DNA from 3 places in the Gordonia sp. NPDC003504 genome. Region 1 is predicted to be linked to each of the others. Evidence: riboswitches for the same ligand, from Rfam matches in the RefSeq annotation. Region 1 holds a riboswitch; each other region holds the start of a gene.
The links. A riboswitch is a leader RNA that binds a small molecule or an ion and turns the genes downstream of it on or off. The one in region 1 is predicted to bind S-adenosylmethionine.
Positions count from the first base shown of each region.

Region 1 (3,677 bases):
CAACACTCGCGGCTCGAGCGCAAGAGCACGCGCAATCGCCACACGTTGCTGCTGACCGCCGGACAGTTGCCGCGGATAGGCATCGGCCTTGTCGGACAACCCGACTCGGTCGAGGAGGTCACGGGCCCGCGCCACCGCTGCGGCACGCGACAACACTCCGCTCGCCGTGGGCGCCGCAGCAACGTTGTCCAGGGCGGTGAGATTGGCGAAGAGGTTGAAGTTCTGGAAGACGAAGCCGACGTCACGTCGCTGACGCAGGATGACCCGCTCCGGCAGCTCCTTGAGACGCCCACCCCCGACGCGGCGCACGCCGATCAACTCTCCCCCGATGCTCACATGTCCGGCGTCGAGGCGGTCGAGATGATTGATCGTACGCAGCAAGGTGGACTTTCCCGACCCGGACGGGCCGAGGATCGCCGCGACCCGACCGGGTTCGACCGTGAGATCGATTCCCTTCAGAACATGGAGGTTTCCGTACCAGCGATGGGCGTTGCGCACCTCGACCCGAGCACCGGCGCCGGTGACGCCAGCCAGGTCCGCGGCGTCGATGCCGACTCCCGATGCCGCGTTCATGATGTCCACCTCGATTGCCGGCTGAGTGTCGCCGCGGTCATCCGCAGTCGCTGCAGCGGTGTCGGCGGTAGGGTCCGAACCGCACCACGCGCGAAGTATCGCTCGACATAGAACTGTGCGACCGACACGATGCTGGTCAGGACGATGTACCAGACTGTCGCGACGAGGAGCAGCGGCACCACGTCGCCGGAGTAAGTGGAACTCTGGGTGGAGACGACCCCGAACAGATCCAGCAGCGACACGTAATAGACCAGCGACGTCGCCTTGATCAGACCGATCAGGAGGTTCACATAGGACGGGACGATGGTGCGCAACGCCTGAGGAAGGGTGATGCGGAGAAAGTGATAGTGGCGCGGCAATCCCAGTGCCGCGGCAGCGTCGTGCTGGCCGGCGTCCACCGACAGCACTCCGCCCCGCACGATCTCGGCGGCGAAGGCCGATTCGTGCAGGCTGATCCCGACGATCGCGATGATCAGCGGAGTCGCCAGATCGGCCTCGGAGAAGTGAAAGAACCCGGGCCCGAACGGAATTCCCAGACTCAGCGACTCATACAGCGCACCGAAGTTGTACAAGATCAGCAGCAGCACGATCAGCGGAATGGATCGGAACACCCACACGTAGATCCAACTGACCGCTGCCAGAACGGGACTCCGCGACAGGCGCATGAGGGCCAGGACGATACCCCCGAGCAACCCGAGAACCGCACTGTAGGCCGCCACCTCGAGGGTTACCCAGAGTCCCTCGATCACGACCGGACGAAAGAACCAGTACGCGAAGCGATCCCACTGGAAGAACGGGTTGGTGATCAGCCCGTGGACGATCTGCGCGGCGATCACGGCGACCACTGCCGTGAGCATCCACCGCCCCGGATGACGCAGCGGTATCACCGGATCACGCGACGGCGGCGCGGGTACATCGACCGGCACGGTCGGGTGATCATCGCGGGCCTGCGGCGATTCCGTCAGCGCCACCGAGCCCGCATCGCGGCCCCGAGATGCCGTCATCTCCGGCCCGCCGAACCCTGTGGTCTCGTCGACAACGACGTCGAACGGCATGACACATCCAGCAACATCAATACAACCTCTTCCGGCCACACGGTGGCCATCGCGCTTATCGGTCCGATACCGATCCGGTTGTCACCTGGAGCACCCCACCGCGACGCGAGGGTTGCCGGCCAGCAAGCCAGGGCTTGACGCTGACGCTCATCACCGTGGTCAGAACGCTACTGCGCGAGGATGTTTCGATGTCGGGTTTGCACCCGCGAGAGTTTTTCTCTGTGCAGAGGTGAAGATCTCGTGCCGAACGAGCGGCCGATCAGACCCGCCGCTCGCCCGCGATCTCGGCGAGGAGACGCTGATGGATATGGGCCGACAGGAACGGCGAGACGTCACCGCCCAGTTTCGCGACCTCTTTCACCAACGAACTCGACACATGCGCGTAGCGCGGATCGGTCAGCAGAAAGATCGTCTCGACGTCGGCCAGGTCGCGGTTCATCTGGGCCATCGGCAGTTCGTAATCGAAGTCGACCGCCGACCGCAGACCCTTCACGATCGAATGGATCGAGTTCTCCCGCAGGTAGTCCACCAGCAAGCCGGTCCACCGGTCCACCCGCACATTGGGCAGATCGGCACAGTCCTCGGCGATGAGTTCGAGGCGCTCGTCGACGGTGAACAGTCCCCGTTTGTTCGGATTCACCACGACGGTGACGACGAGTTCGTCGAAACACCTCGCGGCGCGCTCCACCACATAACGGTGCCCACGTGTGAAGGGATCGAAGGAGCCGGGGATCACCGCACTGGTCATGACCGTTGAACCTACCCGTCCCCTGCGGCCCACCGTCGCATGCCCACGTCGACGGCGGTGTCCCCGTACATCTTCGTCAGGATCACCTCGAGGTCCTCCGGCCAGCTCACCGACGTCCGCCGGGCACGTTCGAGAATGATCAATGCATCGGCGGACACCCACCGCTCACCGAGTCGCGCGAGGTCGTCCTCGATCTCAGCCGGGTCGATGGCATACGGCGGGTCGCTGAAGACGAGATCGAACGGCTGTGAGGGCGAGCCGGCCAGGAAGGTCGACACCGACGAGGTGACGACCTGCGCATCGGGGGCGAGGCCCAGCGCCGCGACGTTCGCCGTGATGACACCGCTCGCCTTGCGGCGTGCATCGACGAAGGTCGCCGTCGCTGCACCCCTCGACAGGGCCTCGATGCCGAGGGCACCCGATCCGGCGTACAGATCGAGGACGTGGGCGCCGTCGAGGTCGATGCGGGCGGCGAGCATGCTGAACAGTGCTTCTCGCACCCGGTCCGAGGTCGGTCGGGTGCCGTCGTCGGGGACCTTGAGTCGGCGTCCACCGAACCGGCCGGCAATGATGCGGGTCACCCCGCCATTGTGCCCCAGGGCCGCGCCGACGAAGGGGAGCCCAGCGCGCCCGTGCGACCCCGCTCTGCCGCCCTGCAGATCCCCCGATGTGACTGGCCTCACATGTGCCCGCTGAACTGGGAATTGGTGGGTCATTCCGTGACCGATTTCCGTCGGTGGGTGAATCCGACGACACACATTGTTAACGTCGGATCCGTCATGAGCCCGTCCCACATAAGAACGGCCCCATCCAACACACTCACTCTCGACTACCGCATTCCGACGGTGACCGACGGAACCCGGCTCTGGGAAATCGCCCGCGATTCCCGCGTCCTCGACGTCAACTCGAGTTACGCCTACGTACTGTGGTGCTCCGATTTCGCCGAGACGTCCATCGTTGCCGAAGTCGACGGCCGCGCAGTCGGATTCGTCACCGGCTACCGCCGACCGTCGGACCCGTCGACCCTGATGGTGTGGCAGGTCGCCGTCGACGACGACCATCGCGGCCACGGTATCGCCGCCGCGATGCTAAATCGCCTCTTCGATCGCACCGCAGAACGTGGCGTCGTCGCGATGCACACCACCATCAGCCCGGATAACGTTGCCTCCCAACGGCTTTTCGCGTCCGTGGCAGCGGCCCGCGGCCTTCGGTTCGACCGGCGGGATCTCTTCGCCGCGACGGACTTCCCCGACGCCCACGAGCCCGAGGATCTCTACCTCCTCGAACCCGAGGTCCCCGAA
Region 1 covers NZ_JBSFPC010000010.1:32,600-36,276, forward strand. Annotated here, with positions in the region: gene ACWDPV_RS17720 (amino acid ABC transporter ATP-binding protein) at 1-573, opposite strand, end outside; gene ACWDPV_RS17725 (amino acid ABC transporter permease) at 570-1,628, opposite strand; SAM riboswitch class IV at 1,675-1,783, opposite strand; gene coaD (pantetheine-phosphate adenylyltransferase) at 1,888-2,376, opposite strand; gene rsmD (16S rRNA (guanine(966)-N(2))-methyltransferase RsmD) at 2,388-2,957, opposite strand; gene ectA (diaminobutyrate acetyltransferase) at 3,156-3,677, shown strand, end outside.

Region 2 (3,677 bases), on a different contig from region 1:
GTGATGGCCCACTCGAGCGCACGGGCCCCACCCATCGAGCCGCCGAGAACCGCACCGATGCTGCGGATGTCGAGCGCCTCGAGGAGGGTGGCCTCGGCCCGCACCTGATCGAGCACGGTGATCTGCGGGAAGCGTGAACCCCATGGCCGCCCTTGGGGATCCGGCGAGGACGGACCGGTCGAACCGCGGCACCCGCCGAGCACGTTCGCCGAGATCACACACCATTCGTCGGTGTCGATCGCCGCACCCGGACCGATCAGGCCGTCCCACCATCCGGGGGAGGGCTGCTCGTCGGTCGCGGGTCCGGTGACATGGGAATCACCGGTCAGCGCATGCAGGGTGAGGACCACATTGTCGCGTTCGGGTGACAACGTCCCCCAGCGCTGGAACGCCAGGGTGACGTCGTCGAGCACCTCCCCGTTGTCCAGAGCCAACGACCCCACCCGCATGCGGACCATCTGCCCGTCGGGGACCTGCTCCCACTCGGGTTGATGCGCCGCGGAGGCCTGGGGGTCGATGCTCACCGACACGGGGTGTGTGCTCCTGTCTCGAGTCCGAATTACTGTGCGGCGGCGAAACCCTGGGCGAGGTCGGCCAGGATGTCGTCGATGCCCTCGATGCCGACGGCCAGGCGGACCAGACCGGGGGTCACACCCGCGGCCAGCTGCTCCTCGGGGGTGAGCTGACTGTGGGTGGTCGAGGCGGGATGGATGACCAGCGAACGCACATCACCGATGTTGGCGACGTGGCTGTGCAGCGTCAGGGCCTCCACGAAACGCTTGCCCGCGTCGACACCGCCGACGATCTCGAAGCCGATGATCGCGCCCTGGCCCTTGGGTGCCAGTTGCTGTCCGCGCGCGTACCACGGCGACGACGACAGGCCGGCGTAGGCGACCGAGGAGACCTGCGGATGGTCGTTGAGGAACTCGGCGACGCGCTGTGCGTTGGCGACGTGCCGTTCGATGCGCAGGCTCAGGGTTTCCAGGCCCTGGGCGAGCAGGAAGGCGTTGAACGGCGAGATCGCCGCACCGGTGTCACGCAGCAACTGCACGCGGGCCTTGAGGGCGTAGGCGGGCGCGCCGAGATCGGCGAACACCGCGCCGTGGTAGCTCGGGTCGGGGGTGGTGAAGCCGGGGAACAGGTCGACCCCGTCACGCTGCACCCGCCAGTCGAAGGTACCGCCGTCGATGATCACGCCGCCGATCGCGGTGCCGTGTCCACCGATGTACTTCGTCGCCGAGTGCACGACGATGTCGGCGCCGTGCGCCAGCGGGTTGAGCAGGTACGGGGTGGCGACGGTGTTGTCGACGATCAGCGGCACACCGTTGCGGTGCGCGACCTCGGAAATGCCTGCGATGTCCAGGATCTCGTTGTTCGGGTTCGAGATCGACTCGCCGTAGAAGGCCCGGGTGTTGGGCCGCACGGCGGCCTGCCACGACTCGAGGTCTTCCGGGTCCTCGACGAAGGAGACCTCGACGCCGAGCTTGGGCAGCGTGTAGTGGAAGAGGTTGAAGGTGCCGCCGTAGAGCCGCGGGCTCGACACCACGTGCCCGCCGTTCTCGACGATGTTGAGGATGGCGTAGGTCTCGGCGGCCTGCCCCGACGCGACGAGAAGTGCGGCGACACCGCCCTCGAGAGCGGCCAGGCGCTGCTCGACGACGTCCTGGGTCGGGTTCATGATGCGGGTGTAGATGTTGCCCGGCTCGGCCAGCCCGAACAGGTTGGCGGCGTGGGTGGTGTCGTTGAAGGTGTACGACGTGGTCTGGTAGATCGGCAGCGCGCGAGCGTTGGTGGTGGCGTCGGCGCTCTGACCCGCATGGATCTGTTTGGTCTCGAAGCTCCAGGTGTCCACAGGATTCACGGTGCCGTCGTTGGCTGCGTCAGACATGGAAATAGATCACTTTCTACGGTCGGCAGGGTTACTGGAACCCTGATGGGGTCCGACCTTCGGACCCGCGCTTGCCGGGGACGCACTGCGTCCCACAACCCGGTCATCACCCGGAGCACCCCACCGCGGTTGGAGGGTTGCCGATCAGCAAGCCGGGGCTTGTCGCTGATGCTCATGACCTGGCGACAAGGATATAGCACGGCCACGCCGGGCTGATAACCCTCCTGCTCACGATGGTTGGAACGGTGGCGGGCGCAGTGGCCATCGAAACGGCACCGCGCGGTGCGCTCGAGAGCGCGGTGGTGTCCTCCGGCCGGAGGAATTGTGGATCGTGAGGCCGGTTTTCGATATCCACTACTGGACATCGGCCTACGCTGCACGCTATGGCAGGGTTCGGGGACCGACGTCGCATTCGACTCGCAGCTCTCACGGTCGGCGTGGGCGCGGTGGCGGCATCGCTGGTGACGGCGACATTTCTGGGGCGTGGGGTGGCGCTCGCCGATGACAGTCCGTACACGTGCACCGGTCCCGGTGCGGTGTTTGTCGTCGGCGGGACGTGGAACCCCGACAGCTACCTGCTCGGCATCAACCAGCGGTACGGAGCCCAAGGTTACGAGATCGTTCAGGTGCCGTATTCGGCGACCATCTGGCCCCTCGGTTCGGTCGGCTACAACGCCAGCGAGGCCGAGGGTGCGGCGAACCTCGAGCGGGCGGTGGCCGATTACCAGCAGGCATGCGATGCGGATGGAACCAAGAAGGTCGCGATCGTCGGATACTCCCAGGGCGCGCGAATCGCCGGCGACGTCCTCACCGACATCGGACAGAACCGCCCGCTCGAGGACGGTACCGTCATCGATTCGAGCAGGGTCACCGGTGAGCTCTACTCCGATCCCCGGATGGTGGGAACCCTGTGGGGGCAGGGCATCGAATCGGCCCTCGTCGGGGTCATCCCCGGCCTGACCATGTCGGGTCCGCGTAGCGGCACCGATTACGGCGGCCTGCCGGTGACCACCTACTGCATCGAGGGCGATCCGATCTGCGACCTACCGGATGTGCTGCACGACCCGATCGGCGTCGTCGACGACTTCTTCGGGTACTGGGTCAAACACAATCAGTACCCGTATCACATGTATCAATACCCCGGCGACTACGTGATCTGGGATTTGGGGCCGGTCGACGGTGAGATGACGTGCACGCAGACCGGCACCCTCGAGAATGTGCAGACGTGCACCATCTCGTCGCCGTCATCGTCGGCCATCATCGTGCAGAACCTCGTCGACGCGCTGGGCCTCGACTGGTCGGTGCCCGATCTGCTGCCGTACCGGTTCCGGTTCCCGGACATCATCGGCATCACCCTGTCCGACTTCCAGGTCCCGATCCGCTGGGTGATGGACTGGCTGCCACCGCTGCCGGAGCTGGGTTACGGCGCCTACCTCCCGAATCTGTTCGACTTCCAGGACATCCTCAACGGTGTGCTGCAGTGGGATTCGGCACTGTTCAAGCAGGGTGTGGTGGCGCTCGCGGCGAGTGCGACGAGCATCGTGCTGCTGCCGGTGAACTTCGTCCGGTACTGGGCCGAGCGGATCGTCGAGGGCATCACCACGGTGCCGTGGGGCCCCGACTCGGCATCCCAGACGACGGCATCGCAGACGATTGCGGCGCTGTCCTCGTCGCCGGCGTCCGCGAGGTCGTACGGCGTCAGCACGCTGTCGGCGGGGGAGACGCAGGAAGAGGCCGAGGGCAGCGGCGACGCGCAGACCGATGGCACTCCGGGAAGCCTCGGCGGCGG
Region 2 covers NZ_JBSFPC010000007.1:272,741-276,417, forward strand. Annotated here, with positions in the region: gene metX (homoserine O-acetyltransferase MetX) at 1-530, opposite strand, end outside; gene ACWDPV_RS15355 (bifunctional o-acetylhomoserine/o-acetylserine sulfhydrylase) at 560-1,888, opposite strand; SAM riboswitch class IV at 1,951-2,068, opposite strand; gene ACWDPV_RS15360 (cutinase family protein) at 2,272-3,677, shown strand, end outside.
Region 2: another riboswitch for S-adenosylmethionine. It lies ahead of ACWDPV_RS15355 (bifunctional o-acetylhomoserine/o-acetylserine sulfhydrylase); the one in region 1 lies ahead of ACWDPV_RS17725 (amino acid ABC transporter permease).

Region 3 (3,677 bases), on a different contig from region 1:
GTCCCAGTAGGCGAACGGCTTTCGGTCGCGATAGGTGCCGTTGATCCGGGCGGCGACGGCGTCGGCGGCGTACCGCCCGGACTGATTGGCGGCCGGGGCCTGACCGGGGACTCCGTCGACGGCCATCATGTCGCCGATCACGAACACCTCGGCGTGGCCGGGGATGGTCAGGTCGGGTTCGACCCGCACCCGACCCGCGCGGTCGAGTTCCACCCCGCACTGCTCGGCGAGCTGTCGGCCGAGCGGACTGGCCGCAACCCCCGCCGACCAGACCTTGCACTGACTTTCGATGCGACGCGTCGAACCGTCGGTATGGCGCACCACGAGTCCGTCGTAGTCCATGTCCACGACCATCGCACCGAGTTGCACATCGACTCCCAGTGCGCGCAAACGCTTCTCGGCCCGGGAGCCCAATCTTTCACCGAACGGCGGCAACACCGCCGGTGCGGCGTCGAGCAGGATCACCCGTGCCTGCGTCGAGTCGATGGACCGGAAGGCGCCGCGCAGCGTCGTGCCGGCCATCTCCGCGATCTGACCGGCCATCTCGACGCCGGTGGCCCCGGCTCCGATCACCACGAACGTCAGCAGGCGATCACGCTCGATCGGGTCGGTGGACAGTTCGGCCTGCTCGAACGCCCCGAGGATGCGGCCGCGCAACTCGAGTGCATCGTCGACGGTCTTGAGGCCCGGCGCGAACTCCGCGAAATGATCGTTGCCGAAATAGGATTGGCCCGCACCGGCGGCGATGATCAGACTGTCATACCGAGTGGTGGTGACACGTTCGAGCATGCGTGAGGTCACCGCACGATTCTCCAGGTCGATGGCCTCGACATCGCCCAGTGCCACCGTCACATTCCGTTGGTCGCGAAGTATCACCCGCACCGGCGGTGCGATCTGGCCCTGCGAGATCACCCCGGTGGCGACCTGGTACAGCAACGGCTGGAACAGATGATGAGTCGTGCGTGCGATCAGGGTGACGTCGACGTCGGCATGCTCGAGTCGACGAGCGGCAGCCAGCCCGCCGAACCCCGATCCGACGATGACGACATGGTGCCGGCGGGTCCTGCCGCCGGGAACCGGTACGCGCTGGGTCATGGCACGTTTCCTTCTGGTGTGGAATCGACACCCAGGCGGACGATGTCGGGAAACGGTGCTCCTTGCCGGTGGACTCCGGCTGCGCCAGTCGCACAACCGACGATAGCCCATCGAGCAACCGGTGGCGAGGCCGACTTAAATTCTTCGGCGCGAGAAAATCGTCGCCGCATTCGGGCGTGGACGGCGTCCGTCCCGACATTCTCTTTGCCTGTCTCAGCATCACGGGCCTACGGTGAATCGACCATCTGGAGCGACCGAGAGACCCGGCTCGTCGACGTCGCAGCAACCCGCCCCAGGGTGCTAACGCCGGGATCGATGGGAGACACCCCGTGACGTTTCGTGACCATGCCCCGCTGTCGGTGCTCGACCTCGCACCTATCAGCGAGGGTTCCGATCCTGCTGCTGCGCTGCACAATACGATCGATCTCGCGCAGCACGCCGAGCAGTGGGGGTATCGCCGCTACTGGGTGGCCGAACACCATTTCGCCGCCGTCGCGAGTTCGGTGCCGGCGCTGCTCATCGGTCAGATCGCCTCCGCGACCCGATCGATCCGCGTCGGATCGGCGGCGGTGCAGGTCGGGCAGACGACGGCGGTATCGGTGGCCGAGTCCTTCGGGATGCTCGACGTGTTCCATCCGGGCCGAATCGACCTGGGGCTCGGCCGATCCGGACAGCGACGCGCCGAGGCGGCGGCAACACCCGCGGGTCCGGTCGCGATTTCCGCACCGACCCCGAGTCGGCTCGTCGACGGGGTGGTGATCCCCGAACCCCTCGATGTGACTGCGCTACTGGCACATTCGCCTCTCGCACGCAGCTTCGAGGTGTTGACGCAGCCGGGTGCGCAGCCACCGGACTTCGACGAGCAGGTCGACGACATCCTGTCGCTCCTCGACGGCACCTACACCAGTCCGTCGGGTCAGGAGCTACATGCGGTTCCCGGCGAGGGGGCCGACGTGCAGGTGTGGATCTTCGGCAGCAGCAAGGGGCAGAGCGCTCACGTCGCCGGCGCCCGCGGACTCCCGTTCGCAGCCAACTACCACGTCAGCCCCGGCACCACCCTCGAGGCGGTCGCGGCCTATCGGGAGGCGTTCCGCCCGTCGTCGGTGCTGGCCGAACCCTACGTGGTGGTGTCCGCCGACGTGGTGGTGGCCGACGACGATGAGACCGCGCAGCATCTGGCCAACGGCTACGGGCGGTGGGTGCACAGCATCCGCACCGGCCACGGCGCCATCGAGTACCCCGACCCGGCGACGGCGCAGCCGCTGCCCGCCGACCAGCTGGCACTGGTCGCCGATCGGCTCGAGACCCAGTTCGTCGGATCACCCGACACCGTCGTGCAGCGGCTTGCCGCACTCGGGCGGCTCACCGACGCCGACGAACTCGTCATCACCTCGGTCACCCATGACCATGCCGACCGGCTGAGGTCGCATGAGCTGCTCGCCAAGGCATGGGGGCTGATCTGATGAATCGCATTGCTGTCACCGCGAAATCGGCCGTCTCCGCACTCGCCGTGGTGGCCGTGGCCGGTGTGCTCACCGCCTGCGGTTCGGGTTCCTCGGGTTCGGATGACGCCGAACCGCCGGTGCCGGGAGGCACCCTGCGCTACGGGCTCTCCGACGCCCCCACCTGCTCGGACCCGGCCCAGAGCGGCACCAACCAGACGATCTATGTGACCCGGCAGATCGTCGATTCCCTCACCGACCAGGACCCGGAAAGCGGCCGACTCGAGCCGTGGCTCGCGCAGAGTTGGGAGGTGAGCCCGGATGCGCGGACCTTCACATTCCACCTCAAGCCCGGTGTCACCTTCAGCGACGGCACCCCGCTCACCGCCGAATCCGTCAAGAAGAACTTCGACGCCATCGTCGGACCGCTCGGTGCGGCCAAGGCGCCGTTGGCGGCGACCTACCTCGGCGGCTACACCGGCACCACCGTCGTCGATCCGCTGACCGCGCGGGTGGCGTTCGGTGCCCCGAATGCGCAGTTCCTGCAGGCCACCTCGACTCCACAGTTGGGGATTCAGGCCGAGGCCACCGTCGCCGCGACGCCGGAGGAGCGCTGCCAGGGCACCAACATCGGATCGGGACCGTTCGTGTATTCGGGCTGGGCGCAGGGCAAGTCGGCGTCACTGCGCAAACGCGCCGGATACGGCTGGGGATCGTCGGTCTTCGGTCACGCCGGTGACGCCTACCTGGACGGCATCGACTTCACGGTGATCGGGGAGTCCGGGGTGCGCACCGGTTCGCTCGCCTCCGGGCAGCTCGACGCGATCAGTGATGCCCTGCCCAACGACAAGCCGCAGATCACCGCGGCCGGTGGACAGGTCCTCACCGCGGTGAACCCGGGTGTGCCGTTCGGGTTGCAGCCCAATGTCTCCCGTGGTGTCCTCGCCGACGCCGCGGTGCGGCGCGCACTGCTGCCGGCGATCAACCGGCAGGAGCTGGTGACCACCGTCCTTGACGACGATTTCCATCCCGCCACCGGAGTCCTGGCGTCCAACACCCCCGGATACTCGGACTCCTCGGCCGAGTTGCGCTTTCAGCCGGACACGGCGAAGAAGATTCTCGAGGACGCCGGCTGGAGGG
Region 3 covers NZ_JBSFPC010000002.1:11,473-15,149, reverse strand. Annotated here, with positions in the region: gene ACWDPV_RS04215 (NAD(P)/FAD-dependent oxidoreductase) at 1-1,095, opposite strand, end outside; ZMP/ZTP riboswitch at 1,118-1,197, opposite strand; SAM riboswitch class I at 1,334-1,417, shown strand; gene ACWDPV_RS04210 (LLM class flavin-dependent oxidoreductase) at 1,425-2,558, shown strand; gene ACWDPV_RS04205 (ABC transporter substrate-binding protein) at 2,558-3,677, shown strand, end outside.
Region 3: another riboswitch for S-adenosylmethionine. It lies ahead of ACWDPV_RS04210 (LLM class flavin-dependent oxidoreductase); the one in region 1 lies ahead of ACWDPV_RS17725 (amino acid ABC transporter permease).